Regions from separate parts of the Zhaonella formicivorans genome, predicted to be linked through region 1. Evidence: riboswitches for the same ligand, from Rfam matches in the RefSeq annotation. Region 1 holds a riboswitch; the other holds the start of a gene.
The links. Region 1 has a riboswitch for cyclic di-AMP ahead of eam (glutamate 2,3-aminomutase). Riboswitches for the same ligand answer to the same signal wherever they lie in the genome.
Positions count from the first base shown of each region.

Region 2: it holds a riboswitch for cyclic di-AMP, as region 1 does, so the genes downstream of both, EYS13_RS16415 (CAP domain-containing protein) here and eam (glutamate 2,3-aminomutase) in region 1, are expected to answer to the same signal.

Region 1 covers NZ_CP085524.1:2,519,785-2,534,655, forward strand. The annotation lists gene EYS13_RS12330 (ABC transporter ATP-binding protein) at 1-64, opposite strand, end outside; gene EYS13_RS12335 (ABC transporter ATP-binding protein) at 65-829, opposite strand; gene EYS13_RS12340 (branched-chain amino acid ABC transporter permease) at 831-1,742, opposite strand; gene EYS13_RS12345 (branched-chain amino acid ABC transporter permease) at 1,743-2,618, opposite strand; gene EYS13_RS12350 (ABC transporter substrate-binding protein) at 2,727-3,902, opposite strand; gene EYS13_RS12355 (sigma-54 interaction domain-containing protein) at 4,143-5,567, opposite strand; gene EYS13_RS12360 (hypothetical protein) at 5,793-5,942, shown strand; gene EYS13_RS12365 (hypothetical protein) at 6,340-6,642, opposite strand; gene EYS13_RS12370 (selenium metabolism-associated LysR family transcriptional regulator) at 6,698-7,615, opposite strand; gene EYS13_RS12375 (nitrilase-related carbon-nitrogen hydrolase) at 7,798-8,652, shown strand; gene EYS13_RS12380 (nitrilase-related carbon-nitrogen hydrolase) at 8,682-9,743, shown strand; gene EYS13_RS12385 (ferredoxin) at 9,927-10,115, shown strand; gene eam (glutamate 2,3-aminomutase) at 10,176-11,483, opposite strand; cyclic di-AMP (ydaO/yuaA leader) riboswitch at 11,585-11,736, opposite strand; gene EYS13_RS12395 (rubredoxin-like domain-containing protein) at 11,816-12,148, opposite strand; gene rbr (rubrerythrin) at 12,213-12,746, opposite strand; gene EYS13_RS12405 (ferritin-like domain-containing protein) at 12,921-13,880, shown strand; gene EYS13_RS12410 (hypothetical protein) at 14,027-14,500, shown strand; gene EYS13_RS12415 (ferritin-like domain-containing protein) at 14,536-14,871, opposite strand, start outside.
Region 2 covers NZ_CP085524.1:1,921,142-1,936,012, reverse strand. The annotation lists gene EYS13_RS09545 (homocysteine synthase) at 1-223, shown strand, start outside; gene EYS13_RS09540 (hypothetical protein) at 399-614, opposite strand; gene EYS13_RS09535 (hypothetical protein) at 676-1,173, opposite strand; gene EYS13_RS09530 (MFS transporter) at 1,408-2,607, shown strand; gene EYS13_RS09525 (hypothetical protein) at 2,988-3,290, opposite strand; gene EYS13_RS09520 (hypothetical protein) at 3,306-3,875, opposite strand; gene EYS13_RS09515 (hypothetical protein) at 4,270-4,593, opposite strand; gene EYS13_RS09510 (HD-GYP domain-containing protein) at 5,053-5,979, shown strand; cyclic di-AMP (ydaO/yuaA leader) riboswitch at 6,078-6,206, shown strand; gene EYS13_RS16415 (CAP domain-containing protein) at 6,365-7,084, shown strand; gene EYS13_RS09500 (hypothetical protein) at 7,462-7,644, shown strand; gene EYS13_RS09495 (hypothetical protein) at 7,836-8,276, shown strand; gene EYS13_RS09490 (hypothetical protein) at 8,334-8,777, opposite strand; gene EYS13_RS09485 (hydantoinase/oxoprolinase N-terminal domain-containing protein) at 9,113-11,125, shown strand; gene EYS13_RS09480 (GntR family transcriptional regulator) at 11,323-11,961, shown strand; gene EYS13_RS09475 (trypsin-like peptidase domain-containing protein) at 12,088-13,269, opposite strand; gene EYS13_RS09470 (sensor histidine kinase) at 13,350-14,765, opposite strand; gene EYS13_RS09465 (response regulator transcription factor) at 14,770-14,871, opposite strand, start outside.

The sequences.
Region 1 (14,871 bases):
AACTAATATCCTGAATTGCCTTAATGGCCCCGTAGCTGACGGAAAGCTTTTCAACTGTCAGCACCTAGACCACATCCTTTCCTAAATAAGCCGCAATAACGTCCGGATTCTGTTTAACTTCGTCCGGGGTTCCGTCGGCTATTTTCCGGCCGTAGTCAAGCACTGCCACCCGGTCGGAAAGCCCCATGACAAACTTCATATCATGTTCTACCAAAAAAACAGTAAGTCCCATGTCCCTGATTTTGCGAATCATCTCAGCCAAAACAGCTTTCTCCTGCGGATTCATGCCGGCCGCAGGTTCATCCAAAAGGAGAAGCTTAGGGTCGGAAGCTAAAGCCCTGGCTATTTCCAACCGTCGCTGTTCGCCGTAGGATAAATTTTTGGCCAGTTCCTCGCACTTATGGTCAAGCTGCATCAGCTGCAGGCACGCTAAAGCCTTGTCTGCAATTTCCCTTTCTTCTTTTTTGACATATGGTAAACGGGACAAAGCCCCGAAGAGTTCGCTCCTAAAACGGCAGTGACAGCCAATTTTCACATTGCACAGTACACTTAAATCTTTAAACAGCCGGATATTTTGAAAAGTCCTGGCTATACCCCGGGCCGTGATCTGGTAAGGCTTCAGGCCGCTTATTTTTTCCCCGTTAAAGTGAATTGTACCTTCGGTGGGAGGATATATCCCTGTAATCATATTAAAAATGGTGCTTTTCCCGGCACCGTTGGGGCCAATCAGGGACAGGATTTCCCCCGGTTCAATGGCCAAATCCACATACTCCACTGCAACCAAACCGCCAAACCTGATTGCGGCCCGTTCCAATTCCAGTAAACTCAACTTACTCCCCCCTTACCCGGTGGGCCACTGCTGCTTTTCCCCTGACCCGGTCCAGTTTAAACGTTTTCAACACCAGCCGGGTAAAATTGACTCCTCCCAAGAGACCGTTTGGCCGGAAGATCATCATCATCACCAGCATGGCACCGTAAAAGAGCATTCTGTACTGATCCACGAAACGCAGCGTTTCCGGGGCCACGGTCAGGACCACAGCTCCTAAAACAGTGCCTGGAATGCTGCCCATACCTCCAAGCACTACCATATTCAAAATCTCAATGGACTTCATAAAGCCAAAATCAATGGGGTTGATGTAGGTTATAAAATGGGCATACAGAGCTCCCCCCAGTCCGGCACAAATGGCTCCGATGGCAAAGGCCATGATTTTGTACCTGGTGGTATGAATGCCCATGGCTTCAGCGGCAATTTCATCTTCCCGGATAGCCAGCAAAGCCCGGCCGAACCGGGAATTTTCAATACGGTACATGGCTAAAACAACCACCATGACCAATATCCAGGTCAGCCAAACGTTGGTTTTAGTGGGTATGGGTGAAAGACCTAAAGCACCGCCGGTAATTTCCATATTTACCAGCACCACTCTTACTATCTCGCCAAAACCCAAAGTGGCTACCGCCAGATAGTCCCCCGATAAACGGAGTGTCGGAAAACCAAGGATAATGCCAAATATGCCGGCAGCCAAAGCACCGGAAAGCAAAGCCAGCCCGAAAGGAAGGCCCGTTTGCATCGAAACGAGAGCGGAAGCATAAGCCCCAATGCTCATAAAGGCAGCGTGTCCCAGGGAAAGTTGGCCTGTTACCCCTGTAATCAGGTTTAAGCCCAACGCCATGATAATGTAGATGCCGATGCTTATTAGAATGCGCAGATTGTAGTCGTTGAAAATAAGGTCCAAGCTCCTCACCTACACTTTCTTTTGAATGGGGCGGCCTAACAGTCCCGTAGGTTTGATTAAAAGCACCAAAAACAGAATGCTGAAAGCAATTGCGTCAGTATAGGATGATTTTCCGGCGGCAATAGCCGAGATTTCCGCCAGTCCCAGCAGGATTCCACCCAGCATTGCCCCGGGGATACTGCCTATTCCTCCTAACACAGCGGCGGCAAAGGCCTTGAGACCTGCGGAGAGACCCATAAAAGGCCCTACAGCGTTGAAGTAAATGCCCACCAATACTCCGCCGGCAGCGGCCAAAGCCGAGCCCAAGGCGAAAGTGAAGGAAATAACCCGGTTAATATTAATCCCCATCAGGCTTGCCGCGTCATAGTCCTGGGCTGTGGCCCGCATTGCCTTGCCGATCTTTGTATACTTCACAATCAACTGTAAGCCTAACATCAAAAGGGCGGAAACCACAATCATTACCAGCTGCAATTTGGACACCTGGATAGATGCAAAATTATACACGGTATTGGCAATAATCCCGGCAGGGTAGTTGGTAGTTTGCGGGCCGCGAATCAGCTGCACCAGAGTAGCCAAAAAGATGGACACCCCAATGGCACTGATCAAGGCCGACAGCCTGGAAGAACGCCGCAGGGGACGGTACGCAACCCTTTCCACAACAATGCCCAAAACCATGCATGCCAGCATTGCCCCCAGGAGGGAAATAAAAATATTGGCTTTAACGATATACGTCAGAGCCAAACCTACAAAAGCGCCTACCATAAAAATTTCACCATGGGCAAAATTAATTAAAGTAATAATGCCGTAAACCATAGTATAACCCAAGGCGATCAGCGCATAGGCCGCTCCCAAAGTTATGCCGTTTAAAAGTTGTTGAAAAAACATCTTTCTACACCCCAAAATAAAACGGTCGTCAGTCGTTAGTCATTAATCGTTAGGTTTCAAAAACTAGCAACTAACAACCAACAACTAACAACCGTATTTATTCTCTGCTTACTCTGCTTCCACCGGTATTTTAGCCAGCAGGCGGAACTTGCCGTCTTTAACTACCAGCAGACTAATCGGGCTCTTGACAGGTTCCCTGTTTTCCCGGAAAGTGGTGTTGCCTGAAACACCGGGGAAGTCCTTTGTCTTGGCCAAAGCGTCCTTAAACACGGTGGGATCGGCGCTGCCGGCCTTTTCGATAGCGGCAGCTATAATTTTAACCGCGTCGTAACCCTGGGCAACGAACATATCGGGTTCTTCACCGTTATGCTTTGCTTTGTAAGCTTCAATAAACTTTTTAGTTGCTTCGTCAGGCTGCTCCGGTGAGAATCCGGCAAAAACCATGCTGCCCTCAACTCCCTGGCCCCCTAACTTCATTAACACATCGGAAAGCAGCCCGTCTCCGCCGACCATGTCCACATCCAGCCCCTGTTTATGAGCCTCGGCCATAAACAGGCCGCCTTCGGTGTAGTAGCCGGTAAACACGATGCCGTCAGGATTTTTAGCCTTGATGTTGGTAACCTGACCGCTGAAGTTGGTATCCTTGTCCTGGATAAACTCCTCGGTTACAACTTCCACTCCGTTTTCCGCCAATGCCTGTTTAAAAACTTTTGTCTGCCCGACGCTGTAATCGTTGTTTTTGGAGGTAACGATGGCTACTTTGTTCCAGCCCATGTTTTCCTTGAGATATTTCACTACAGCCGGTGCAGCCACAGAATCAAGCAAAGTGTTACGGAAAATGTAGTCGCCGATTTCCACCACGCCGGCACCAACCGCGCCTGCAGAAAGCAGCACCGTTTTGTTAGGCTGGGCTATTTGCGCAGCCACCTTGGTCCCGCCGGTAGTAGGGTCGCCGATTATGGCAGCTACCTTATCCTTGGTGATGAATTTCTGGGTAACGTTGGCAATTTCACCCTTGTCACCCCGGTTGTCGGCTTCAATAATTCTGATCTTTTTGCCCAAAACACCGCCGGCGGCATTTATTTCCTCCTCGGCTAATTTCATGCCCTTTAAGGTATTAATGCCGTAGGATGCCACCTCGCCGGTCAAGGCTCCCAGGAAACCGATTTTAATCTCTTCCCCCGAGCTTTGGGATGTGGCCCCGCCGCCGCATCCTGCCACAAAGGATAGCAGGAAAAGGCTAAGCACGACCAACGCTGTCCATTTTTTCCGTTTTCCCAACATGTTCTAACCCCCATTTTCCTAATTTAGTTGATATATGTAATCACAGTTATCAGCCGTCAGCTCTCAGCTGTCAGCGGCCAGTTACCGGCGACTGACCGTTGACAAACGAGTAGCCATAGGCCTGTGCAGAGACAGTCGTTCCCTTCATCAGTTTAGTGCCTACTTCCTGCTTTTGTCCAGAGCTTTTGCCCAATTTTCCGCCATCGGTGTTTAATTTTTTGACACCTGAAGGCAAAAAAATTAAAGCAGGTTTAAGTTCTTCAGTTTGTAATAAAGTGTGCTGCGGGGGATCCCCAGTAGCTTTGCCGCCTTGGATTTGTTCCCTCCGGCTTCCTCCAGGGTCCTTAAAATCATTTGACGCTCCGCCCGTTCAGTAAGTTCGCATAAATTTGAGACGTTTTCAGCATCAGCCATAGCTTTAATATTGCGCAAAGAATCAGGCAGGTGAGCGGCAGAAATTTTCTCGCCTTCAGCCAGTATGACCAAACGTTCAATAACATTGCGCAGTTCCCGGATATTCCCCGGCCAGGGGTAGCTCAGCAAAATGGACATGAGCTCCGGTTCAATTTCCCGAATTTCCCTGCCATGGAGGGCGGAAAACTCCTGGACGAAGAGATAGACTAGCTCGGGAAGATCATCTTTCCGCTCCCTAAGGGGAGGTATATCCACCGCAACCACATTTAATTGGTAATACAGGTCTTCTCTGAATAACCCCTGGGCAACCAGCTTTTCCAGATCCCGGTTGGTAGCGGCCACAACCCGCACATCCACCATAATTGGCTCCTCCGCACCAAGCCGGTAGATCTTCTTAGTTTGTAACGCTCTTAAGAGCTTGACCTGCATATCCAACTGCAGGCTGTCCACTTCATCGAAGAAAATGGTGCCCCCGTTAGCCAGCTCAAATTTTCCCGGCTTGCCTTTCTGATCGTATCCTCCACTGCCTTCCTGGCAGCCAAAGAGCTCGCTTTCAAACAGGCTGGGAGGGATCGCTCCGCAGTTAACTATAACAAAGGGACCTGCCCCTCGCTGGCTTTCCTGGTGAATTGCCTCAGCAAACAACCCTTTGCCCGTACCGCTTTCACCCCTGATCAGCACTGCGGCGTTGGTCCCGGCAACCTTTTTCGCCAGGGATACAATTTCTCCAAGTTTTTTGCTCTTACCCCGGATCTTGGTAAAAGATTCGCCCGGGGCAAATTTCTTGATCTCCTCTTCCAAGAGGCGTACCTGATGGCTGGCCTTGGACAATTCATTATGCAGGTAAACTGTTTCCGTAATATCCCTTTCGGCCCCCACACTGCCAATAATCTCCCCACCCAGTCTGATGGGGGAGGCGTTAATCAGCACATGGGTTCCCCGGCAAGGTTGATGGTACGAATCCCGGACTTCCCCATTATTCAAAACCCCGGTTACAACCAAGCTGGAAAAAAAATCCTCTATTTTTTGTCCCAAAATGCTTTCGGGAGCAATCTTGTACATCTCCTGCGCCCTGCGGCTCCAACCTACCACTACATCATCCCGGTCGATAATGGTCACCGCCTCGTTTACGGTTTCCAACACAGCCTCCAGCTGGGCTTCCAGGGTCAATAGGTACTGCCATAAAACAGGGATGATCTTTGGATCCGCCAGATCTTGCGGATGAATGTTTTGGCTTAGTTTCTTCAACATTGTTCACGCCTCACGTGGTAAAACAAAAATCACTTTGTAATCTTAATGTAAATTCTACTTTGCACCCTGTTTTCCTGCCACAAATATTAGATACATTTACCAAAAAAAGTAACCCAGGCGCATGCTCAAAAGGATTTTAACTTTTTATGGTGAATACCTTTATAAAATACCATATTAAAAAAGTGTTGAAAACATCGGCACTTTTGTAAATTGGGAGGGAGCAATATGGCCAACGAACCTCAAACACCGCTCTTGCAGGAGTACCCCACGCCAAAAAATGAGCGTGAAAAAGCAGAGTATACGTGGAACGCCTATTTCTATTTCTTGCTGCTGGCTGTTATAGCTATTCTGCTTACCAGGTTTAACCTTTATTAGATCCCATGCTGCTGTCAGCAGGCTAGCGCAGTTGTTAGTTGTTAGTCTTTAGTCCTTAGTTGCATGTATGGCTTTCGTGGACATATAAAACCATTAGCTACTAATCATTAGTTATTATGAGGCCAACGGCTAGTTGCTGAGAGCTAAGGCTTTTAGCTGAAAGCTGAAAACTAACGACTAAGGACTAAGGACGCGGCTTTAGCCGATGCTAAGGACTAAGGCCGCGGCTCTTAGCCGATTTTGAGGACTAATAAGGCGCGTGCCGCCGGAAGTGAAAGTCTGAATTGTTTAAACGCTCTTGGCGATAGTCTTTGGAGCAGCGGACACAAGGGTTATTTTTTACGAAGCCAACAAAAAAACCCTGAACCCGACTGGGACAGGGGTCTGGTAATATTGCTTATGAAACCTGGTTCATCTCCTGGACATCCTGCCATTTTCTCTCTTCCAGGCATTTGTCACAAACGCAGAAACAGGCGGTTTCCTTCTTGCCTTGTGCATCAGGCGCAATCATGCACTGTAGGCCCACTTTGACTTTAGCTGTAGCTTCATTGTCGCAAAAATCACACTTGCTGCATACAACCCCGGCAATCTGTTCAAAATACTCCGGGCACTCGGGGTTATCAGGCTGCAGATTTTCCTTGCAAACATCCTTATCCGGGTCATAGTAAAAACAATTCCTGGACTTGCACACATCCGACATGTTTTAAGCCCCCTCCTTGGAAATGTAACTATATTCTACCTGAAATTGTTTGTTTTTACAACCTCAACACCGAACGCTGCACCTCCGGTGCAAGAATGTAATCCTTGAAAGCGCAAGCCAGGGGGCTTAAGGTCCTGCGGTTATTATATGCCAAGTACAGCTCCCTCCGGATGGTAAGACCCTCCGTCTGAAGTTCAGCCACACGGCCCAAACTCAGCGCCTCTTGAACCGCCCAACGGGAGACCCAGCTTAAACCTAACCCTGCTTCCACCGCAGTAATCACTGCTCTAGTACTGCCAAGTTCCATGCTTATTTTTAGTTCCCCCAGCCTAAGACCGCACTCCTTTAGCTTTTCTTCAATGACCATTTGGGTGCCGGAGCCTGCCTCCCTGGTAATAACACACTGGCCTTTTATATCGTCCATGCTGATGTATTCTCTTGCGACCAGAGGGTGAGTGGGCGCAGCAACCAGAATCAACTCATCCTGTAAAAAAGGTTTCAATTCCAGCTTAGGCTCTTTAATTTTAGCCCCAATCACACCCAGGTGAACCTCATCGCCAAGCAGCAGTTCGACGATGGCCCCCGTATCGGCGATTTGCATGGCCAGTTCTACCCCGGGATATTCTTTCTTAAAGGCGCCGATAAAAGCAGGCAGGATATACTCGCCGGGTATAGTGCTGGCGCCTATAATCAGCCTGCCCCGCTCCATGCCTTTAAATTGTTCCATTTCATTCAGCAGCTGCTCATACAGTTTTACCAGCCTGCGGGCATGACCGTAAAACAACCTGCCGGCTTCAGTCAGCAGAACATGCCTTTCTTTGCGCTCAAAAAGGAGCAGCCCCATTTCATCCTCCAGCGACTTAATCTGCCAACTGATGGCAGGTTGAGTCATATAGAGGTTTTTGGCTGCCTTGGTAAAGCTGCCGCTTTCCGCTACTTTTACAAAAGACAAAAGTTGTTTATAATCAAGCATACCATCACTCACCCATTATATTAGTTAAAAAGCTTTCTTCCCTCACGTTAATTGGAATACTAATTATATTTACTATTTAAAATACTTTTCCTGCTGCCTTCAAAGAAATTCCTAGCAGGAATACTCATGACCTGTCTTGAAAAAAATTAAAAACGTGTCCTTTTAAAAAGGAGTTATCAACCATGCGGTTTAAAGTAGCTAACGGTGGTATTAAACCCGGCGACAAACTGGAAAATGTACAAAGAAGAGTCCTAAAGCTTGCCACAAACGGGGTAAAACTGGTACTATTACCTGGACTGGCGGGGCTCTGCCTACAGTCAAATTCTACTTCGAAGCCTGCCCACTGCTTTAAGGAAATGCTGCTTGGCCACAGGCAAGAGCTGCCCAAGCTTAACGCTTGCTTTTTAGATTTTTGTTCTCGTCTGGCCAAAGAAGCAGCAATTTATCTGGCATGCGGGACTGTCCTGGAGCCTGCCGGCGAAGGTTTTAGGCATCAAGCCCATTTATTCGGACCCGATGGCACCCATTTAGGGGAACAGGCGCAAACCCACTGCAGCAGAACCGAGCAAACCTGGCCCCTGGCACCCTCCCACAGCCTCCGTGTCTTTGAAACCCCTTTGGGCAAAATAGGCTTTGTAGTGGGCAGCGATGTTTTTTTCCCGGAGGTAAGCCGTATCCTCGCCCTGCAAGGGGCGGACCTGGTCCTGGCACCGGCAGCAATCCCGGCACCCTATAATCCCTGGCGTCAAGTTTCCGCCATGTGGCAGGAAGTGCAGCAAAATCAGTTTTTCTCCCTGGAAAACTGGCTTAACTCAAGTTTCTGGGGAGTTCAGTTTCAAGGCAGGGCCCCTATCCTTGGACCCTGCGAAATCACCCCGGAGGAAACAGGATACTATACCTGTGGTGAAGGACCAGAGCAAATTGTTGAGTTGGATTTCACCGCTTTGCAAAAAATCCGCCGGGAATATCCTTTGCGCTCCCACTTAAACGCCGGCCTTTATGCCAAGTTTTTGCCAAAAAAATATGCTGAGAGCTGACAGCTGACGGCTGACGCGGAGGTGAGCTGATGAGCATTATTGCACGTTTAAAAGAAAAGGCATTCACTCTTTACCTGCGCCACCTGTGCAGTCCGCGGCGGATCAAAAACTACCTCCGCAACAAAATACCGGAGCATCCGTTAAACTGCGCGGGCATAGATTTACAGCGGATAAAAGTAGCTGCAATCCAGTTTGAATTGAGGCTAGTCTCAAACCCCGAGGAGTATGCCGGAATGATGCTGGACAACGTGCAAAAGGCAGCGGCTGCCGGCGCGCAGTTAATTGTCTTTCCCGAAGACAACATGCTGCAGTTGTTAGGGCTGTTACCGGGAGTGGCTGATTTAAAACAAAACAGCGCTCCTGAAGCGGCACTGGAGTCCTTGCATCCCGGGCTGCAGCTACGGGACATATTTGGTTTTTTAAGCCCCTATGCAGAGAGCGTTTATCATGCCACTTTCTCGGAATTAGCAAAGGGGTTTGGCGTTTTCATCTTGGGGGGCAGTATACTTTTAAAGACCGCAGACAACCGTCTAATCAGCCGCGCCTTTTTATTCAACCCTGAGGGCAAAGTTGTAGGATACCAGGACAAAAGCCATTTGCTGCCGCTGGAAGCCTCCTGGGGCATGTCTTGCGGCTCGGATTTAAAGGTTTATACGACATCCTTGGGCAACCTTGCTTTCCCCATTTGTATGGACGCCACTTATTTTGAAACTTTTCGCATCCTGGCACTGCTGGGAGCAGACCTGATCATGCTGCCAATTGCCAACCCCGAACAGTACAATTACTGGAAAGCGCTGCGAGGCATCTGGCCCAGGGTGCAGGAGAGTTACGTCTACGGCATTAAGAGTGCACTGGTCGGTTCAAACTTTTTTGGTTTTACTTTTACCGGTCGTTCGGGAATCTATGCACCGCTGGAACTGACCCCCAACAATGATGGCGTTCTGGCGGAAGCTTCGTCCTGGGATAAAGAGGAAATTGTGCTGGCGGAGCTTGACATCCAAGCTTTAAGAACAGCAAGACAAAAAGCGGAGTTTTTTGGCAGTTGGAATAAAGAACTTTATGCTCATTACTTTCCTAAGGTATACTTTTAAAAAGCTGTATTTTAAACAACAGCACTAAAAAATAAAAAATTGCTAACAATAAGCATATGTACCGCTGATGGCCTTATAATAAAGGTAGTTTACATTCTCGGCAGAAAATGTTACCATAAATTACGCATTTTTTGGTACATATCTGTATAAACTATCCCCGAAAGAAACCAGGAGGTGAATAGCTTGAAAGTAAAAGTAGATCCCGATCTTTGCATTGCTTGCGGCGCATGCATTGACATTGCCCCCGAAATCTTTGACTGGAATGATGAAGGATTGTCCTACGCAACAGTTGATGAAGTGCCTGAGGATAAGGAAGAAAGCGCCAAAGAAGCTGTTGAGTCATGCCCGACAGAGGCCATTAAAGAGCTGTAAGCGAAACGAAAATTTTTCATAATAAAAGAAGCGAGGGATAAACCACGCTTCTTTTATTGTCTAAAATTCTCGTTCCACATTTGGATATTCCATTACTTTTTTCTCCCAGGTACGGATGAGGACTTTGTTGCTGCCTGCGGAAATCAGGTATTCCGGCAGCATGGGAGTCTTGCCGTAACCAAAGGGCGCATTAATTATATAAGTGGGAATAGCCAGCCCGGAAGTATAGCCCCTCAGCTGCTCCATAATTTCGATCCCCTCTTCCACTCTGGTAATAAAGTGTTCAGTACCTTTGACCGATTTGGCATGGAAGATATAATAGGGCCTTACCCTAATCTTCAAAAGCGCATGGTTAAGCTTTTTCATCACATGGGCGTCGTTATTGATATTTTTCAGCAAGACAGCCTGGTTACCCAGAACCACCCCTGCCTTAATCAAACGATCACAGGCCTCGGCAGCTTCCCTGGTAACCTCCTGCGGGTGGTTAAATTGGGTATTGATATAGAGAGGAGGATGTTTAGCCAACACGTCACAAAGTTCGGGGGTAATCCTTTGGGGCATTGTCACCAAAGTCCTGGTGCCTAACCTCTTAATTTCCACATGGGGGATGTTATCCAGTTCAGTTAAAAGCCAGTCAAGGGTATCATCGGGTAAAAGCAGTGCATCGCCGCCCGTAACCAGCACATCCCTGATTTCCGGGTTCTGCCTGATATACTCCAGCGCAGCTTCAATTTGCTTCCGCGGCTTGTGTTGATCGGTTTCGCCGATATTCCTCCTGCGCTGGCAGTGCCTGCAGTACATTGCGCAGACGTTGGTAACATTGATGATCAGCCGGTCGGGGTAGCGGCGGGTTATACACGGGGCCGGCGAAGTGAATTCTTCGCCCATGGGGTCTTCCTTTCCTTGGGTTGACTCAAGTTCCAAACCGGATGGAACAGCTTGCAGGCTTACCGGGTCCAGCGGATTGGCGGGATCAATGAGGCTGGCATAGTAGGGCGAAACAGCCCAACGATAAGACTTACCTACATGGCTAATTTCTTGCTTTTCCTCTTTACTCAAACCAAGAATTTCACCCAGCGTTTCCACATCGGTAATCCGGTTTTGCATCTGCCATTTCCAGTTGCCCCAATCCTCCTCAGTCCCACCTAAGATGGACAATATTCTCTTTTTCCTGTCTTCCAGCTCCCGCTCTATTTCTAAGCCGCACACAATCTTGTCTTTAACCTGCAAGTAGTCGCTAATTCTGCTTTTAAGTTCGGCAGCTCTGCGTAAAGCTATTTGCCTTTTCTCCTCCTGGCTCAGTTCCGGTTTAACAAAGTGCAAATTCTTCTTCTCTGCTACGGTCTTAATACCTTCAGGTTGTAACATAGAAACGCTCCCTCCCTCATAAAAAATTAAACCCGGCAAGAACCGGGTTGTAGATAGGTACGCAAGAAGGAAGTGCTGCCTGAAAGCACACCAAGAAAACTTAACTCTCCTTCCTACGCTTACGAAGTTAGCTGACGGATTCGGGTCAGAAAGTAACCCTACCTATTTGAGTAGCAGAAGCACTGCTCGAACAGGATTCACCCCACAAGTTGGTTCCCCCGCTTCTTTTACAAGAATTCAGCGCTATAGAGTTAACACAGTCATATTTAGTTTGATGTCTTATTATACCAAGTATTTGTGTTGAAGTAAAGAAAAATTTGACTGCCGGTCGGCTAATTCCACTTGCCTTTGCTGATATGAGTCTGGATTTCGGCTTTAACCATCTGCTTCAAGATTAGCGCCTGTTCCTTGGCCCTTTTGAAGACGGTCAGGCAACCGGGGTCGAGGTTATCGTCGATCCCGGCAGTGGCAATCTCGATGATCTTGTCCAACTTAGCGGAGAGCTGCATGTGCAAATCATTGGAAAAACGGGAACGAGCTGTTTTTTCCACATCTGTTTGCTCTAGCTGCGCAAATTTTTCTTTCGGAGCGCCGCATTTGGGACACTTTTCCGGGGGACTATCTCCATCATGCACATAACCACATACGCCACAACGCCACATCATTTTAATTCCTCCCTACAAACCGGTATGGTATGTACCCTAATCTTCACATCCTATTTTTCCCTCTTTAGTAGTTTTCAACCATCACTTCGTAATAAGCCTGTGGATGGGCACAAGCGGGGCAAATTTCCGGTGCCTCTTTGCCTGTATGAACGTAGCCGCAATTGCGACACCGCCATTTTACCTCCCTGTCTTTTTTGAACACAGTGCCTTGCTCGATATTTTTCAGCAATGCCAGAAAACGCTTTTCATGTTCCGCCTCTACTTCGGCTACTTCGTGGAAAAAATCCGCTATTTCAGCGAAACCTTCCGCCCGGGCTTCCTCTTCAAATTTTTTGTACATATCGGTCCATTCATAATTTTCGCCTTGTGCAGCCGCCTGCAAATTAGCTTTGGTATCGCCAATACCGGCTAAAAATTTTAAGGCTCGCTTGGCGTGTTCTTTTTCATGATCCGCTGTTTCAGCAAAAATAGCTGCAATCTGCTCATAGCCCTCCTTCTTGGCCACGCTGGCAAAATAGGTATACTTGTTCCTCGCCTGGGATTCACCTGAAAAAGCAGCCATTAAATTTGCTTCGGTTTTCGTACCTTTTAATTCCAACTTAATTTTTCCTCCTTCAATTCACATACTTTGCTTCAATCCCCTCAACTAATGATAGAAACCATTCGCGATATTTATTACATTTCCTGCCCTTAACATGTAAATAATACATAACAAAACACCTCAAAAAACCTGCCTTTCATAGCGGAAAATTTTCAATAAGGAGCGTCAGCTATGGAGCTGAATTGTGAAGAAACAGTGCAAGATGGTATCTCAAGAGCCCCAGAGAAACAACCTTTTAACTGGATGCAGGAGGAATTCATTTCCGAACTCACCTCCATGTGGCTGTATCTGGAGTTTGCCTTTGCAGTCCCCAAGCAAGTCTATGAAATAACTTATTTCGGCCAAAAAAAAGACCTGCACCGGCAACTGCTTTGCCACGCCATTCACGAAATGCGCCATGCGGAAATGCTGGCCCGGATCATGCTGAAATGGGGTGGTAAACCAAAATGGCAGCTCAGCCGGTTGCCGCAGGCTGAAAGCTACCGGGATTTTCTGAACGCAGCAATGTCTAACGAGGCTAGAAATCTGGAAAGCTATCAACTGCGTGACACGGAAGTAGGCGATCATGAGCTGAAAGTGCTGCTGGCAAATTTGCTGCGGGAGGACAATGCCCATTTACAAGTTGACCAGGCAATTCAACAAGTATTGACTGCCCAGGGGGTGATCGATGGGCCACTGCCTCCGCCCCGTGGAAACGGGCAGTTCGGTGAGGATATTAAAAAGCTTGAACAAGCAGCCTGGTTGGAAATCAAAAGCATTTCCAGGCTAATTTATGCCTCGCTGCTTCTTGGTATGGATCAAAGCATCGCCCCCCGGGCCCGCGCCCTGGCTATCGAAGATATGCAGCATTTAAACCGTATTGCCCAGGAAATAACCACCACGGGAGGGCGGTTAACTATTCCCGGAGAGGTTTTGGAACTGGAAGAGTCCGATGATTTTGCCAAGCTTTTGCAGGACGTAATTGGCTTAAAAAACGACAAAGTCCGCACTTATAAGGAATCAAAGCCACAGTTTAACGTCCCCGGTGGAGGGCAGCTTCTGGGAACATTGCTTGCCAAAGAGGAAGAAAACATCGTTGACCTTGAGGCTTATCTGCAGTCTTTAAAACAGTACCCACTTACGGTGCACTAAATTTTTTCCCTCGGCAGGATTTTTTACCTTGAAGCACCAATTAATAATGCAGCAGTCTCCGGTCTTATAACAATATTTAAAATGCAGGCCTAAAACCGCTTCATTGTGGTGGATTGCCTTCTGCTGTATGGACGAGGTGGATCCTGTTGAAAAAAATAACTTTTAATTATTACTTGCTTTTGCTGCTTTTAGCCCCTCTGGCACCCCGTATTTTGCTGCTCACGAATAGCCTTTATCCGGGTTATTCATTGCCGTTAATAGGGGAAACTTTGCTGCTTGTGCTCCTGGCCGGCGGACTTACCTTTCTTGTGCTCCGGACAACAGGGGTGTATTGGGAGTTGGCCCTGGCAGGGCTATGGGCTTTGTGCCAGGCCCGCGTCCTGGACTTGGGACTCACACCTGTCACTTCGGCCTGGAAAGCATTCGACGCCGGACAAGGGGTGAAGTATTTAGGTGCCATATCCTTGGGCCCAAACTTATTAGCAGCGCTGTTTTACCTGGCCCTCCTCTTTGCCAGCATTAAAATAGCCCGGTTAAAAGGAAAACTCGCGGTGCAATTCGCCTTCCTGTCCCTTGCTTTTTACCAGCTAGGCTACCGCCTGATCGACTACAAATTTTAAAGCCCAGGGCTTCCTGGGCTTAAAACTCACAGTTTTTATTTATATCCTGGGTACTTGTAGGCAGGAGGTCTGTAATAGTCGCGATCGGAATCTTCAAGGGAATTTTCACTTTCAAGTTTTCCGAAAGCCGGTTCTTTGTAGCCAGGTTTATCGTCGTAACCCGGTTCACCTTCATAGTCAGGTTCACTGCCATAATCAGGCTCGCAATCGTAGCCAGGTTCATGTCCATAGCCAGGTCCGTAGCCGTAACCCGGCTTATAACCGTAATCTGGCTTATGGCCGTAGCCAGGTTTACAGCCTTCACCGGGATATTTGTGTCCATGCTCATGGTGGTGCATCATGGCGCAGCAGTGTTGATGCATTAGATACTG
Region 2 (14,871 bases), 600 kb from region 1:
TATCGATAGTTTAGAGCTGTTCTCGCTGCTTGCTAACGTGGGGGATGCCAAGTCCCTGGTGATTCACCCGGCCAGCACCACCCACCAGCAGCTTACACCTGAGCAGCAGGCTGCCAGCGGCGTGTCACCCGATATGATCCGGTTATCCATTGGCATTGAGAATGTGGATGACTTGATAGCTGACTTGGACAAGGCCTTGCAGCAAGCCATTTTCTCTCGTTAAGATGTCATTATCTGTTGAAAGCTGTCGAGGTATCGGTTATAATATTGGTATAGTTATAATAGCCCCCAATAGATACCCCTTATATACACTCCTTCCTGCTCCTCACCACAGGTGAGGAGACTTTTTTTAAGCACCAATGCCGAGCAAAGGCCGGTCTTTAATGAATTGTTTTTTATTATGTTGAAGTGGTAGTTGGGGTAACGGTGGCTTGACCTGTAGTCGGGCTAAACGAGCGCCGGGGCATCCTTCCCCGAAGTATTATTTCGCCAGGAACAACTCTGCCGGTTGGAACAGTAATAGACGTGGTTACTTCAGTAACCAATTCGGGAAAGAGGTACAGTTCCTCAAAAATTTCAGCTACCAGGCGGGTTCTAAAAGGCTGTAATGCCATTTCAAATATCCTCCTTGTTCAACCTACCGGGAAGCAATGAGCCGCGAATTGCGACGAGGTATTAATACTTGCGTTTACAGAACATCTTACGGGCCTCCCATTTTTTTTGCCGTGCTTCCCACTGTTTTTTTCTTTTGTCCCACTTGGCTAATATTTGGGGATTCCCACCGGCTGTCTGGGGGGTGAACTGGCTTGCCCCAGGGTTTGCAAGATTTGTGGTCTGCGAGGGATCATCAGCTAAGAATAGTGCTAAAGCGGCTATAAGTAAATTTAGAGGTATGCCTGTTACTGCCAAAACTTCAGCAACAAAATCAAGCTTAACTGCCAGTGCCAATAAAGTTATATCAATCAATGAGCCTGTATTATAAACTCTTTCCAGAGCCAGATTAACCGCTTGTTGACTGGCACCGGGGGTTCTGGTTAATTCCTCCGCCGCTCCGACCAGTAGACGGTAGTTGTCAGTTAAGCTGTTAAATACGGACACCAGAGCATTTACATCTTCAAATAAGACAGGTATACTGTCGATATTTCTCGTACCAGGAACTATGATGGGGGGCATAATATTATCTCCTCTAACAGTACTGTCTAGTTAAATAATATGATCCAAAAATCAATTGGTGTCTGGAACAGCCTCCGAGTTTCCCGAATCGGGTTTTAATCTGATTAGCCTAGCCCCAGGGATTTAGCAGGTTAAATTTAGTAATAAAATTACATTGCGCCTGGCAGGAAGATGGGCCCAGGTGCAGAATTAAGATGTGTTAAGTATTTAAACCATACTGAAAGGAGCATTGAATTGGGCAGTGTAACTTCATCGACCATCACTGAAAAAAATATTCAGCCAACAGCCAATTTTAAAATACTGCTGCTCCTGAGCCTAGGTCACTTGGCCACTGACCTGAACCAGGGAGCCTTACCGGCACTGCTGCCTGTTTTAAAGGAAACCTATAATCTCTCATATACGGTAGTTGGTCTTATTCCCTTAGTAGCCACTTTTAGCTCATCAATTATTCAACCTGTTTTTGGCCTGCTGAGCGACCGCTTTAATACCCGCTGGCTTTTGCCGCTAGGGTGTTTTGCCGCCGCTTTTGGGGTAGGTTTTTTGGGTATAACCGGCAATTACCTCTTAATTTTGCTGCTGATCCTGCTCAGCGGATTAGGGACGGCTGCTTTTCACCCGGAAGCTGCCAAGGCTGCCCATTTTGCAGCCGGGGGTCAAAGGGCTTCGGCTATGTCAGTTTTTTCCGTAGGAGGAAACTTCGGATTTGCTTTTGGTTCCATTATTATGGCCGAACTTTTATACCTGGGTGGCTTGTCGGCCAGCTTGTACCTTCTGGTCCCCGGCTCCCTGGTTGCGCTTTTGCTCTACTCTAAAATAGCCCAGATTACTTACGGGGAGGGCACTGGTGAGGTGAAGAAAAAAGCCGGGGAAGCTCCGGCCCCGAGCAGGTTTTGGCCGCTGGTTACCTTAATGACGGTAGTTATTATCCGCTCTTGGGTGCAATCCGGTTTGACATTTTATATCCCGTTTTATTATATTAACTACCTGAAAACTGATGAGCTTTATGCCAACACTATACTGTTTATTTTCTTGTTAGCCGGGGCCCTGGGTACTATCATCGGGGGCCCGCTTTCCGACCGCTTTGGCCGCAAAAAACTAATTTTTGCGTCCATGCTGCTTGTGCCCCCGCTGGTTTTAACCTTTATCTACGCTGAGTCGCTCTTGTCCATGGCAGCCTTGTTCGTGGCCGGGGCGGTACTGGTTTCCACTTTTTCCACCACTATCGTCCTGGGGCAGGAATACCTGCCGAACAACGTAGGTATCGCATCGGGGCTGATGATCGGATTTGCCATCGGAACGGGCGGGATTGGTGTAACCCTGTTAGGGGTGTTAGCCGATGCAACCAGCGAACATGTAGCTATGGTGGCAACTGCTTTGCTGCCTTTATTGGGTGCTTTGCTGGCATTCTTTTTGCCTAAAGAGTCAAATGCGTGAATGATAAAAGCACGACATTTGTCGTGCCGGATTACCATGAAAATAACTATGCACGTCTATGTCCTGTCGCTCCCACTGTCTGAATCAAGAGCACCAACTGCTCGGGGCAGAAGTCAGGGGACATACCCCCAGCCAGTAGGGCTGAGTCGTTAGTTTTCAGCTTTCAGCTGTCAGCCATCAGCTCCCAGTTTTCAGTGGCTAGTTACTGGGGACTGATGACTCGGCCGAAGGCCGGTGCTAAGGACTAACGACTAAAGACGCGGTCGCAGGCCGCAACTGGGGGCTGGGAAATGGTGACTTACTGCTAGACTGCTATAATTCACCGGTTTTATCCCCAAAATGCGTTTATCCATCTAAACTATTAGCGTTTTTTTAGACTGTCAGGTTTTCAGCGGTCCAGCCGAGAAGAATAGCAGCACAAGAATTAGAAAGACTGCAAACGCCCAATTGCCCTTAAATAATCCCTGCAAAAAGTTTCCAGTGGTATCAGCCTTGACAATAGCTGGGTTTGATCCCGATAATTCTTTCATTAATTGCATAGCACGGGCCGCATGTTCAGTAGTAAAAAGCTGGGCAAAAGCTTCACCTGCATCCACCAAGTTTTTACCCTTATCATTTAGGAAAGGTTTTAAACTCATCATTAAGTTCATCATATCTTGGTTTACTTGCCAGCCGTCCATCATAATCCTCCTTTCTACTTAATTATCCGTAACCGGATTAAAGGCGGGGTGCTGTGGCTTCCCCCACATTTTGAGCTTTAAAAAGATTATTAATACCAGAAATAAAAGCACTGTTGACTGCTCTGTCATAGGAGTCAACAATATCCCCCGATGTAACACTTTTTGCAGCTTGCTCAACAGTTGAGGAATAGAATTTATGGTATTGCCTATTTCAGGCGCAGAACCGGAACTACCGCTTCCCAGCAGCGAAGAGGCGATTTTGCCAATCATCTCCATGTCTAAAGTACTGTTCCTGCCGGTTTCCTCCTTTGAACCGAAATGCGGATAAGTTTCGGGTAGCCTGGTACCGAGAAAGGCCTGCTGCGAAAACTGTGGTTGGGAAAGGATTTGACTACATAGGGTTTGAAAATTTTCATTGCTTACCAGTTGAGCAACGCCCTTTAAGGCTTCTATTGCTTTTTGCGCAAGCACCGCCAGTTGGCTTAAGGCATCAACTGCGTCAAGAACAACTACTCCTTTTTCTCCGACAAAAGGCTTGAGGCTGTTTATCACTTGTACAATCTCTTGATTAACTTGATAAAACCTCATCCTGCATCCCTCGCTAATTGCGCTTTGGAAAAGTAAAAGGACCTACTTCATCATATGCTAAAAGAAGGTTTTTGACAGTGACGTTTGAAAATGAGTGGCTCCCACAAAAATCAAAGGCCCTCCCAATTGGGAAGGCCACGAACAAAATTAATACGCTATTCTACCTTAGCCAACTTTTGGCAAGGAAAAGATTGTTATGTAAGGGGAGCTTCCGCAAGGAAGATCCCCGAAAGGAATGGGTAACGGCTTTTACCTTTTACCAGAGTGCACCATTGGAGAAAATCAAAAGAATCAGGATTAAGAACACAGCAAAGGCCCACATGTTACCAAAACCGCCAAATCCGGTACCCATTATATAATCCCTCCTTTCAGGTGGTTTAATATATACTATTCATTACTTATGATGGTTGACACTTTGGGGAGGGGAGGGGTACTTTAAGGGGATCTTTGACATCACCTTAATGATGTCAGTGGAGTTTTGCCAATCATGTAATGCCTGCCGGGCCGAGTCTGCCAGGGTGCCTTTGTTACTTGGCGGCTGGCCCATAGCTAATCTAATGTGGCCACGGAGCAAAGCGTCTTCTAACCTGGACTTTTGTTCGGCTAGTTTCTCAGGCAAGTCTTCAATCTTGTCCACCAATGTGCCGTCCCAGGTCATTTTAGCTATTTCAAATTGCACCCGGCGCTGCAAGTGCCGGTAATAGTCAGAACTTGACAATTTGTTCTCTCCCAATAGCTCTTGACTTTATTTTTACCAAAGATGTTCAGAATATAGATTTGGCAAGCATAATACTTCTTCATGGAAAACTAAGGTCGACGAGCAAAAAGGCAAAGCAGGCTTTTTTATGGTAAATCTTAACATCGCGGATCGATGCACCATTTCCGCTGTGGTTCATATGATAATCTTGAAAACAAAACTTAGCGTCTGAAGGAGGTATGTTTTATGCCAGACGGTTTTGGGTTTTTTGGTAATCGTGTAGCTTTTGCGGTGTTCTTGATTCTTATACTGCTCATTTTTGCAAATTAATGCTAAACAGAAAGCAAGCGGCCAATTGGCCGCTTTTTCAATTTCTTGATAAAAGTTTTCTTAAAATTATTCTTTTACGCTTTAAATAGTATAAGATAAATAATATAGTATTTTTATAAAAAATACCTGTATTGGTTGGGGGGTGAGATGGTGAATGGGGAGACTGGCTTTAGATATTTTATAAGTATTCGGGTTAACGAGGCTTTCACCTATGAAGTGCACAACTGCAGCAGTTTTGAGCGGCTCCAAAATTTAAAGCAGGTACTGACGGAGGAAATAGACAGGATGGGGTCCAAGCCCCGGTTTGTAGCCATGCATGAGCTGTTGCCCGGTTATTTTGAGCCCGGAGAAGTAGGGTTGCTCTACCCTGTGGTAGGCTCAGTGCGCAATCTGGGATTTATTTTGCTTTTGAACGTCAAGGACTGCACTCCTAGAGAGTTGGCTCTGATTATGACTCTGCTGAAGGGATTTGCTGATTTTGCCGGCAGCGTCTATACCTCGCTAAATGGCGGTGAGATTACAACGGAGATTGTAGAAGCTGCAATTGAGGCAATAGAAGCCAAAGACCTTTATACAAGGGGACACTCCAGCCAAGTTGCCCATTATGCCCGCCATATTGCCGCGGTATTGGGCTTTTCGCCCCAGGAGTTGGAAATGATCCGGTACTCAGCCCTGTTGCATGATATAGGCAAAATTGGCATTCAGGAGCAGGTTTTAACTAAACCAGGGCCGCTGACCGACAGGGAGTGGGAGCAGATCCGCACTCATCCGGAGGTGGGAGAACAGATCTTGAAACCATTGAAGCTGTTGGCTCCGGTGCTGGCAGGAGTGCGCAGCCACCATGAAAGGTATGACGGTTCCGGTTACCCCGATGGGCTGAAAGGAGTTGAAATACCTTTGCAGGCCAGGATTATAGCTGTGGCCGACGCCTTTGATGCCATGACTTCAGACCGTGCTTACCGTAAAGCCCTTCCGCGGGAGGTGGCGGTCCGGGAATTGCAAAAGGGCGTAGGACTACAATTCGACCCTGAAGTGGTTAAAGCGTTTTTAGAGGTGTTAGGTAAGGAGGGGCTGTAACTTGTGTTGCACGTTTCAACGATGGCAAGATTTACCGCAAGCCATTATTAAACGAATATGATATGATGAATTTGACGAAAAAAGTTAATACTTGTCATTTCAGCCAAACGCCTAATTCCCTGCAGGGAAACGGGGAAACCAATCTTTTGGGGTGAATCCTAAAGGTAGGGCAGCTCTTTCGGCCCGAACCCGTCAGCTAACCTCGTCGGCGTTGAAAGAGAGGTGTTGTTATTTTGTTGCATGTAATCCGTCCAAGCCCTGGCGCTTAAAGTTTATTGTTCGCTAATGCACAAAAAGCAGTGTTACAGATCTAGTATGGTTTGTAGCTGGTCGCTTCACAGGCTTCTATGATCTTAAGCAACAAGCATGAAAGGGGTTTGGACACATGAAAGCATCCAAAAAGTTTTTTGCTTGCCTTTTAAGCGTGATTATAGCGCTGGCCGCTTTTACTTCCTTCATACCACCTAAAGCAGCCAATGCCTTAACTTATCGCTACAGCATTTACCGTACTACCTATTATTCATCTACTTCGCCTTACAAGATTACCTATAGAATTGTCACCTACAGGCCTGCCACTACACCGCAACAACCTGTTCCGAAGCCGGAACCGGCTCCGCAGCCAGCTCCTGAACCGGCCCCGGCGCCACAACCGCAGCCAAAACCGGAGCCGGTACCGACTCCCGGACCGGCGCCCGAACCTGCACCTGAAGGACAGGGTTTAAATGCTTACGAGCAAAAGGTAGTGGATTTAGTCAATGCAGAAAGACAGCGGAATGGCTTACAGCCATTAAAAGTGGATTTAGAACTGGCCAAGGTGGCTCGTTTAAAATCAGCTGACATGCGGGACAAGAATTATTTCTCCCACCAGTCACCTTCCTATGGCTCACCTTTTGAGATGATGAAGCAGTTCGGAATCAGCTATAAATATGCAGGTGAGAACATTGCCGCCGGGCAGAAAACTCCCGAGGATGTGGTGAAGGCCTGGATGAACAGCTCCGGACATAGGGCAAACATCCTAAACGCCAACTATACTCACATCGGTGTGGGCTATGTGAACGGCGGAAGCTACGGCAGCTACTGGACACAGCTTTTTGTAGGCAGATAATTTTAAACGGACTCTGCTTGAGGCAGCGGAGTCCGTTTATAGTTTTAGAAATTATAAATTTTCAGCTTAGTTTGGCAATCACCTTTGTTTAGGTTTTATCATACAATGAAGTATATTCTGCGCCTTGGTTTTGGCGCTCTCAGGGTGATGAAGATGGCCGGCTGGTTTCTTTTTAAGCGCAAAATTCAAAGCTACCTGCTGATTAAAACTTGGAATACGTTGTTTAAATGGCGGGCCAGGTGGTTGAAAATCAAATACCGATACTTACGGTGAAAGCTTTTATGAAAGCTTGCGGCGTTATAAGTACGAAAGCGGGTTGAACACCCGCTTTTTTGCTGAATGACCAGCAATACACGCTTGGTTCAGAAGAACCTACGATGGAAGAAAAATGGAAATCCAAAGAAGAAGAAAGGATGGAAAAAAGGGAACCCGAAAAACAAGGGGTCGTCAGGATTGCCATGGGAACCGCCCATATGAAAATAGTGATGAAAATGGTAACATTCTTTAGGTTTACATTCGGTATGGTCCTTGTAAGAGTGACTTTGTTCCATATCCATTGATTGAACCTCCTTTCCAGCTTAATTCTTAATAGGTTAATAAGGTTAAGGAGATTAGTATAAAATATTTCTTCACTGACAGTATATGTTTACCAGTACATGTATGTGATGGAAGATGAACCATGATGTGGCTTTGCACTTTGTACTGAATCCGAAAATATGATGTAGCGAAAAACTTTTTTTGAGGTGCACGGATGAAGGACAAGGAGATTAAGCTGCCTGCATACCGTTTGGTAGTTTTCCTTACAGAGGAGAGCGACCAGTTCAGAGTGCTGCCGCCTTACCCCAGCTGGGGAAGAGTCCATATTGATGTCCAGGCCACAGAGGCTGTTTGTGTCATCCAAGTGGATAATTTGCGCCAGTTAAACGCGGTCCGGCTCCCGCCTTATCATTATTATGAAGCCTGGTTGGTAAACAGCAGAGAACAGGTCTGGACCAGCCTGGGCGCCTTTAACGTATTGGGGAACGGACAAGGGAGTCATATTGCCTGGTTTAACCCTGTGAAAATCGGCAAAACAACGCTTCAGTTTTATTACGAAGTGGTGATAACTGCAGAAATGAAATCGGGAAAAGTATCCCCGGGGCAGATTTTGCTTCGCGGTCAGATCCCTTCCAGGCTGGTGTTCAAATTGTAGAAAAAGGGTGGCTGGGCCACCCTTGCTGTATATACTGCTGGACCAGGGCGCAGGAGTTTATTCTTTCTTGCGCTTACGGTTTTCGTAACTATCCATACCGGGGTACAGGCCACTGTCGCCCATAGCGGGGTACATGTCATTACCCATTCCGGGCATGCCTCCGTACAGGTCTTCATACATGCCGGGTTGCATATAGCCTCCGTTGTACATGCCTCCGTACATCTTGCCGTACATATCCCCGCCCATACCGGGCATATAGCCACCGTAAATATTGCCGTTGCACATGTTTCCATACATGCCGTTCGGCATGCCGGGCATCATTCCCATCATGGCACGGCGGCACATATAGTCGCCGGCTTCATGAAATGCATCTCCCATCATTCTGACCATCATATAGTACATCTCATGGCGCATTTCGTCCATATGCTCATGCATCATTTTATGCATCATTTCCATCATTTCCTCATGTTCTTCTGGTTTAGGGCACTTTTTGTCTGTCATTGCTATTCCCCCCTTTCTTAACCTAATATAGGATATGAATGGTAAAACAGGAAGGTACCATCCCTTTAACCCAAAAACAGACATATTATATAGAAGATAGTCATGAGTTGAAGCAGTCCCGGCTAAGAAACAGGTTGCCAAGCGGTATTTTTTGGGCGTCTGCATATAAGATTAGCAAAGTTCGACTGATGAACATATTGTATATCATAAGAATTTCAGTAAAATATTTTTTCGAGAAAAATAGAGGAATTACTGAGTTACATATAGAATTGAAAATATAAAAAAATTAAAACCATACTAATCTGCAATTTCATTAAGGCTAGAGGTGGAGGAAAATGTCTTTAATCCTAGGCATCGATACCGGTGGAACTTATACTGACGGGGTTGTGGTGGAATTAGCCGGCAAAAAAATTATTAGTAGGGCTAAAGCCCTTACTACCCGCGAAGACTTGGCTTTAGGCATTGCCAACTGCATTAATAATCTGAGTTTTATGGATTTTAAAAAAATTAGCGTGGTGTCCCTCTCTACTACCCTGGCTACCAACGCTATAGTGGAGGGGCGGGGATGTGAAGTTGGCCTCATCTTAATCGGGCATCAGCCGGTTCAGAAGCTCCCGGTTGAGCATTTCGCGGTCGTGCCTGGCGGACACGATATCAAAGGAAAGCCTTTGGCTCCCCTGGATATGGAAAAAACTCGGGAAGCCATCAAGGAGTTTAAGGGTAAGGTTGGCGCGGTGGCTATTTCCGGGTACCTCAGTGTGCGCAACCCGGAGCATGAGTTAATAGTGCGGGATCTTGTCCAGGAAATACTGGATGTGCCGGTGGTCTGCGCGCACCAGCTCACCACTTCCCTGGGATTTCACGAACGAACGGTAACTGCGGCCCTGAACGCCAGGTTGATACCCATAATCGCCGAGTTAATTGAATCGGTAAAAAGAGTACTTAAGTCGAAGCGCATCGATGCACCAATCATGATTGTCAAAGGCGACGGGTGTTTAATGAGTGAAACCCTGGCCCGGGAAAAACCAATTGACACGATTCTGTCGGGGCCGGCGGCAAGCATTATTGGCGCTACTTTTTTAACGGATATATCCGAGGCTTTAGTGCTGGATATGGGTGGAACAACTACGGATATTGCCATCCTGCATAACGGTGTGCCTCGAATCAACAAGGAAGGAGCCATGGTAGGCGGCTGGCTGACCCGCGTTCAGGCGGCGGAAATTAGCACCTATGGTGTAGGCGGCGACAGTTACCTGCATGTGTCCAAAGAGGGTAAGCTGCTCGTAGGGCCGCAAAGGGTTTGGCCGCTGGCGGTGGTAGCCTGCAAATCCCCATACCTTGTTGAGGAACTGCGCAGCAATTTGGATAAAAACTATGAGTTGATGTTTGCTCAGGAAACCGACTGTTTCATGCTCTTAAAGCCCTCAACTTCGGAAGGATTAAGCGAGGTAGAGAAAGAAATTGTGGCAACCCTTGAATCGGGGCCCCATTCAATATTTTATTTGTCTGCCGCTCTTGGCAAGGATCCCAACTTATTTAATTTTAATATGCAGCGGTTGATCAACCTGGGGATTGTAGCCAGGATCTCGGTGACTCCCACCGATATTTTGCATGCCAAGGGGACTTACACTGAGTGGAACAGGGATGCTGCCGCCTTGGGGGCTCGTTTTTTAGCCCGCAGGTTGCGCATGTCCTTGGATGAGTTTTTGGAATTTGCCAGCGAAACCATAGTGCAAAATTTGTGTTTGACAGTTTTGCAGAGCTTGGTGAGTAGCGAAGGCAAAAATTTTTGGTTGCAAGACGATGCCGTAGCCTCCTATTTTATTGACAAAGCCCTAAAGCCAAAAGAACATCAGCCCTTGGACTGTGTTTTAAAAGTAAACATGCCCATAATTGGTATAGGGGCACCGGTACGGGCTTGGCTGCCGCAGGTGGCCAAGAAGCTCTGCACAGAACTGTTGATACCCGAAAACGCTGAAGTGGCCAATGCGGTAGGGGCAGCTACCGGAAAGATCATGGAAAGCATTAAAATATTGATTAAGCCGGGAGAAGGGGGCAGCGGCTACATCGTGCATACCCCCTGGATGAGGAGATCATACCTGCAACTGGGAGAGGCTACAGCCTTTGCTTTAGAAGAAGCAAAAAAGCAAGCCGCTCTGGCGGCGGAAAAAGCCGGTGCCTTAGATTACGAGCTGGTTGTAAATCATGATGAAATCTATACAGGATCAGCCGGCGCGGAAAAAGACATTTACGTGGAGTCCAGGATCGAAGTTACTGCTGTTGGTCGCCCGGAATGGGAAAGGGAAAAAGAAAGAGAAAAATTTTTTGTGGACACTGTCGGCTGCTAGTCCTGTATCCCCCAAGGTTGAAATAAGCACTAATCCGGGCGAATTTTTGCGTCGTTTTTTACCGGATGGGCTGAGTAGAAAATCTATAGCTGATAATGCTGATAATATTGTAATCAGCGGGTGCTAGTGATAAAATTTTGAGTGATAAAGTTACATTTTGAGGAAAAATGCCTCTTAAGGAGCAAGGAGATAAAAACGTGCAGGATAAGCTGGAAACAAATGAAATTTACGAGATCCTAAAAAAGCGGATAATTAATTTGGAGTATGCGCCAGGCCAGGTATTAAATGAAGTGGATATTGCCAACGAGTTTAAGATCAGCAGAACGCCGGTGAGAAAAGTATTCGAACAGCTAAAAAACAATAAATTGCTGAATATCATTCCCAGATTTGGGGCCCAAGTGGCTACCATTGATTTCAGATACATGAAGTCTGTGTTTGAAGTGCAGCGGGAGCTTGAGGGGTATGCTACCAGACTGGCGGCTGAAAGAATCTCGGAAAACGGCATTGCAGAGCTTGCAGCAATTACAGAGCGAATTAAAGAGTACGATCTGGAAAATGATTATAAAGAGATTATTATTGCTGATGATCTTTTTCATAAAATTGTCTATGAAAGTTCCGGCAACCCTTGTCTGATTGAGTTTCTTCATGAACTGCATATGCATACCCAAAGACTGTGGTTTTATGTCCAAAGGGATATAACTGACAAAAACTTGTTTTATGATACGCTGGCTAATGTGGTAGAGGCCCTTAAAGCCAGGGATGTTGCCAAAGCTGACCAAGCGGCAAAGGAGCACATAGACAGGTTTGTGGAACAAATAAAAAAAGAACTTCTTTAGAAAGCCCGGGGTTTTGCCCCGGGCTTTTCAGGTGTAATAAACCTTTCCCTATTCCTTTATTTCACTTTTTCTGACCTAAAAGCTCCCCATTGCTTACGCTAAAAATTGGATCGACTAACGACTAAGCTAAGGCTGCATGTCCTGCTTCTCAGTGATAGTCAGGGTTACATAGGAAGTCTTTTTATCCCGCCAGATCAACGCTACTACCTTTTGTCCTATTTTTACCTGCTGCACTGCTTCCTGCAAATCGGTGGTTGTTTTGATCTGCTTTTTGTTAAACTCCAGGATTACATCGCCCCGCTTAAGGCCTGCTTTATCGGCAGGGCTGCCTGGGATTACCGAAGTGACAACGGCTCCCTCTTCTTTAGGTAATCCGAAATAATCAGCAAGCTCTTTGGTTACCGGTTGGAGGTAAACCCCGATCCACGGCCTGCTCACCTTACCTTTGTTCATCAGGTCCTGTAAGACTTCCTGGACCGTGGAACTGGGGATGGCAAAGCCGATGCCCTGGGCAGAGGCGTTGACCGCTGTATTGATACCGATTACTTCGCCTTGCAGATTTAACAGGGGACCGCCGCTGTTGCCGGGGTTAATGGAAGCATCTGTTTGCAGCAAGTTTTTATACTGGCGGTCTTCTACGGCAATTGGGCGGCCTTTGGCGCTGATCACCCCTACAGTGACAGTATGGTCCAGTCCCAAGGGGTTGCCGATGGCCACAACCCAGTTCCCAACTTTAACCTTATCTGAGTCACCAAGTTTTAAGGTTGGCAGATCTTTTTTACTTTCGATTTTCAAGACTGCCAGGTCCAGGTCAAAATCTTTACCTATGACTTTGGCAGGAAAGCTTTCTTTATAACCCGTTACCTGCACCTGGATATCGGTTGCTCCGGCTATGACGTGCTCGTTGGTCAGAATGTAGCCGTCTTTGGAGATAATAAAGCCTGAACCCAATCCAGTGGCCACCCTTGGTTGCGGTTCAAAGTCATAGCCAAAAAATTGGCGGAAGAAAGGATCATTGAAAAAAGGACTGCTGACGTTAGGGTGATTAATTTTTGAAGTAGTCTCGATTAGGACTACTGCCGGTCCGCTGGCTTCAACCATATCAGCAATAGTATCAGGATTTAAACCCGGTGGTGTCAGCGACGCTTTTTCCGCAGTTACTGCAGGCTGCTCGTTATTAGCTAAAGCTACAGGCAGGTTACCGCCGTTTCCGTAAAAAGTAACCACACCTACGGAAACAACCACAGCCAGGATGACTATAAAAGCAGTATACAGAAATAAAGACCGCCTTGATTCAAAACCAAACATTTTGCTCACCTCTTGCTAATAAGTTTCTCATTTACAAGTACAAGATAACCAAGAAAGCTGAAAATAAAATTAAAAAAAGATTAAAAAATGTTAAAAAATGTTACTGTAAAGGTGCTGCCCCGGCCCGGTTCGCTCTTGACCTTGATTTCGCCACCGTGAATTTCCATAATCCACTTGGCTATAGCTAAGCCCAAGCCCGTGCCCTGACCTCCCCGAGTCTTGTTGGCTTGGTAGAAACGCTCAAAAATGTGGGGCAGGTCTTCAGGCGAAATTCCTTGGCCTGTGTCCTCTATTGCAAAGGATAAACTGTTGCCTGCCTGATGGAAGCTAAATTTTACAGTGCCACCGGGTGGTGTGAATTTAAAAGCATTATCCAACAGGATTAAAAACAGTTGTTTGAGGTAATCGGCGTTTGCTAAGAGTTTAGCTTCGCCCAGCATTTCGGGATCATCATGCTCAAAATTAACTTGTCCCTTCAACAATTGGGCTTGGCGAAAGATTTCCTGCAGCAAGGGAGCCAAGGCTACCGGGTGTTTTTCCGGCTGCTGACCCGCATCGGCCCGGGCCAGTGCCAACAGGTCATTGATCAGACGGCACATGCGTTCGGCTTCGCTTTTAATGTCCTGCAGTGCTTCCGCCCTGACCTCAGGGTCTTCATCCCCCATTTTTTGCAGTAACTCCACGTTACCTCTGATAGTGGTCAAAGGGGTACGCAGTTCATGGGACGCATCTGCCACAAAGCGCCTTTGAGCGGTATAGGAAGCCTCTAATTTTTCATAGGCGCTTTGCAGGCGGGCTAGCATATCGTTAAAGGTGGAGGCCAGCTGTCCCACTTCATCGGGAGGGCCGGCGTAAGGCACCCTCCGGCTTAAATCCTGACGTTCACCAATGGATTTGGCTTCCCTGGTGATTTTCTCAATGGGTTTTAAAGCTGAACGGGCCAGTAACCATCCTGAGCTGGCTGCAGCAAGAAGTGCCAGGGCTGCCCCGAAAAACAGCAGCAGGCGTAAGTTCCTTAGTGCCTGGGATGCGGAATGCAGGGAACGTCCCACCTGCAGAATGCCCACCAGCCTGTCGTCTAAAAAGAGGGGGAGGTTATAGAGCCGAAGACGGCCGTTTTTATAGCTATAAGTTTCGTAAAGATAGCCTTTTTGGGCAGCAAGTAATATAGTTTCCTTCCCTACGGGCAGGCTTTGCTGTCCTAAGTTGCTTGATCTGGCCACAATGTGACCGTTTTTGTCTGTTACCTGTAGGTAGATATCGGGGGCAGCGGCAAAGATGTCCACATCAGGCAGGACCACTCTTTGCAGGGGGTAAGGGTAGGTATCTATGATTTTAATAGAATTAAACACCTCCACTGCCTTGGTGGCAAGGGAGTTATCAATTTCCGAGCTCAGGTTATGCTGCAAATAAAAATAGAGAAAAGTGCCGAACAAGGTTAAAGTTAAGGCTAGGATAGCGGTGTAAAGAATAGTCAGGCGCAGTCGCAGGGACATAGACTCACTCCCTCAAGGTATAGCCCACGCCGCGGACAGTATGGAGCAGCCGCTTTTCACCGGCCGCTTCCAGTTTTTGACGCAGGTAGCCGATATAGACTTCAAG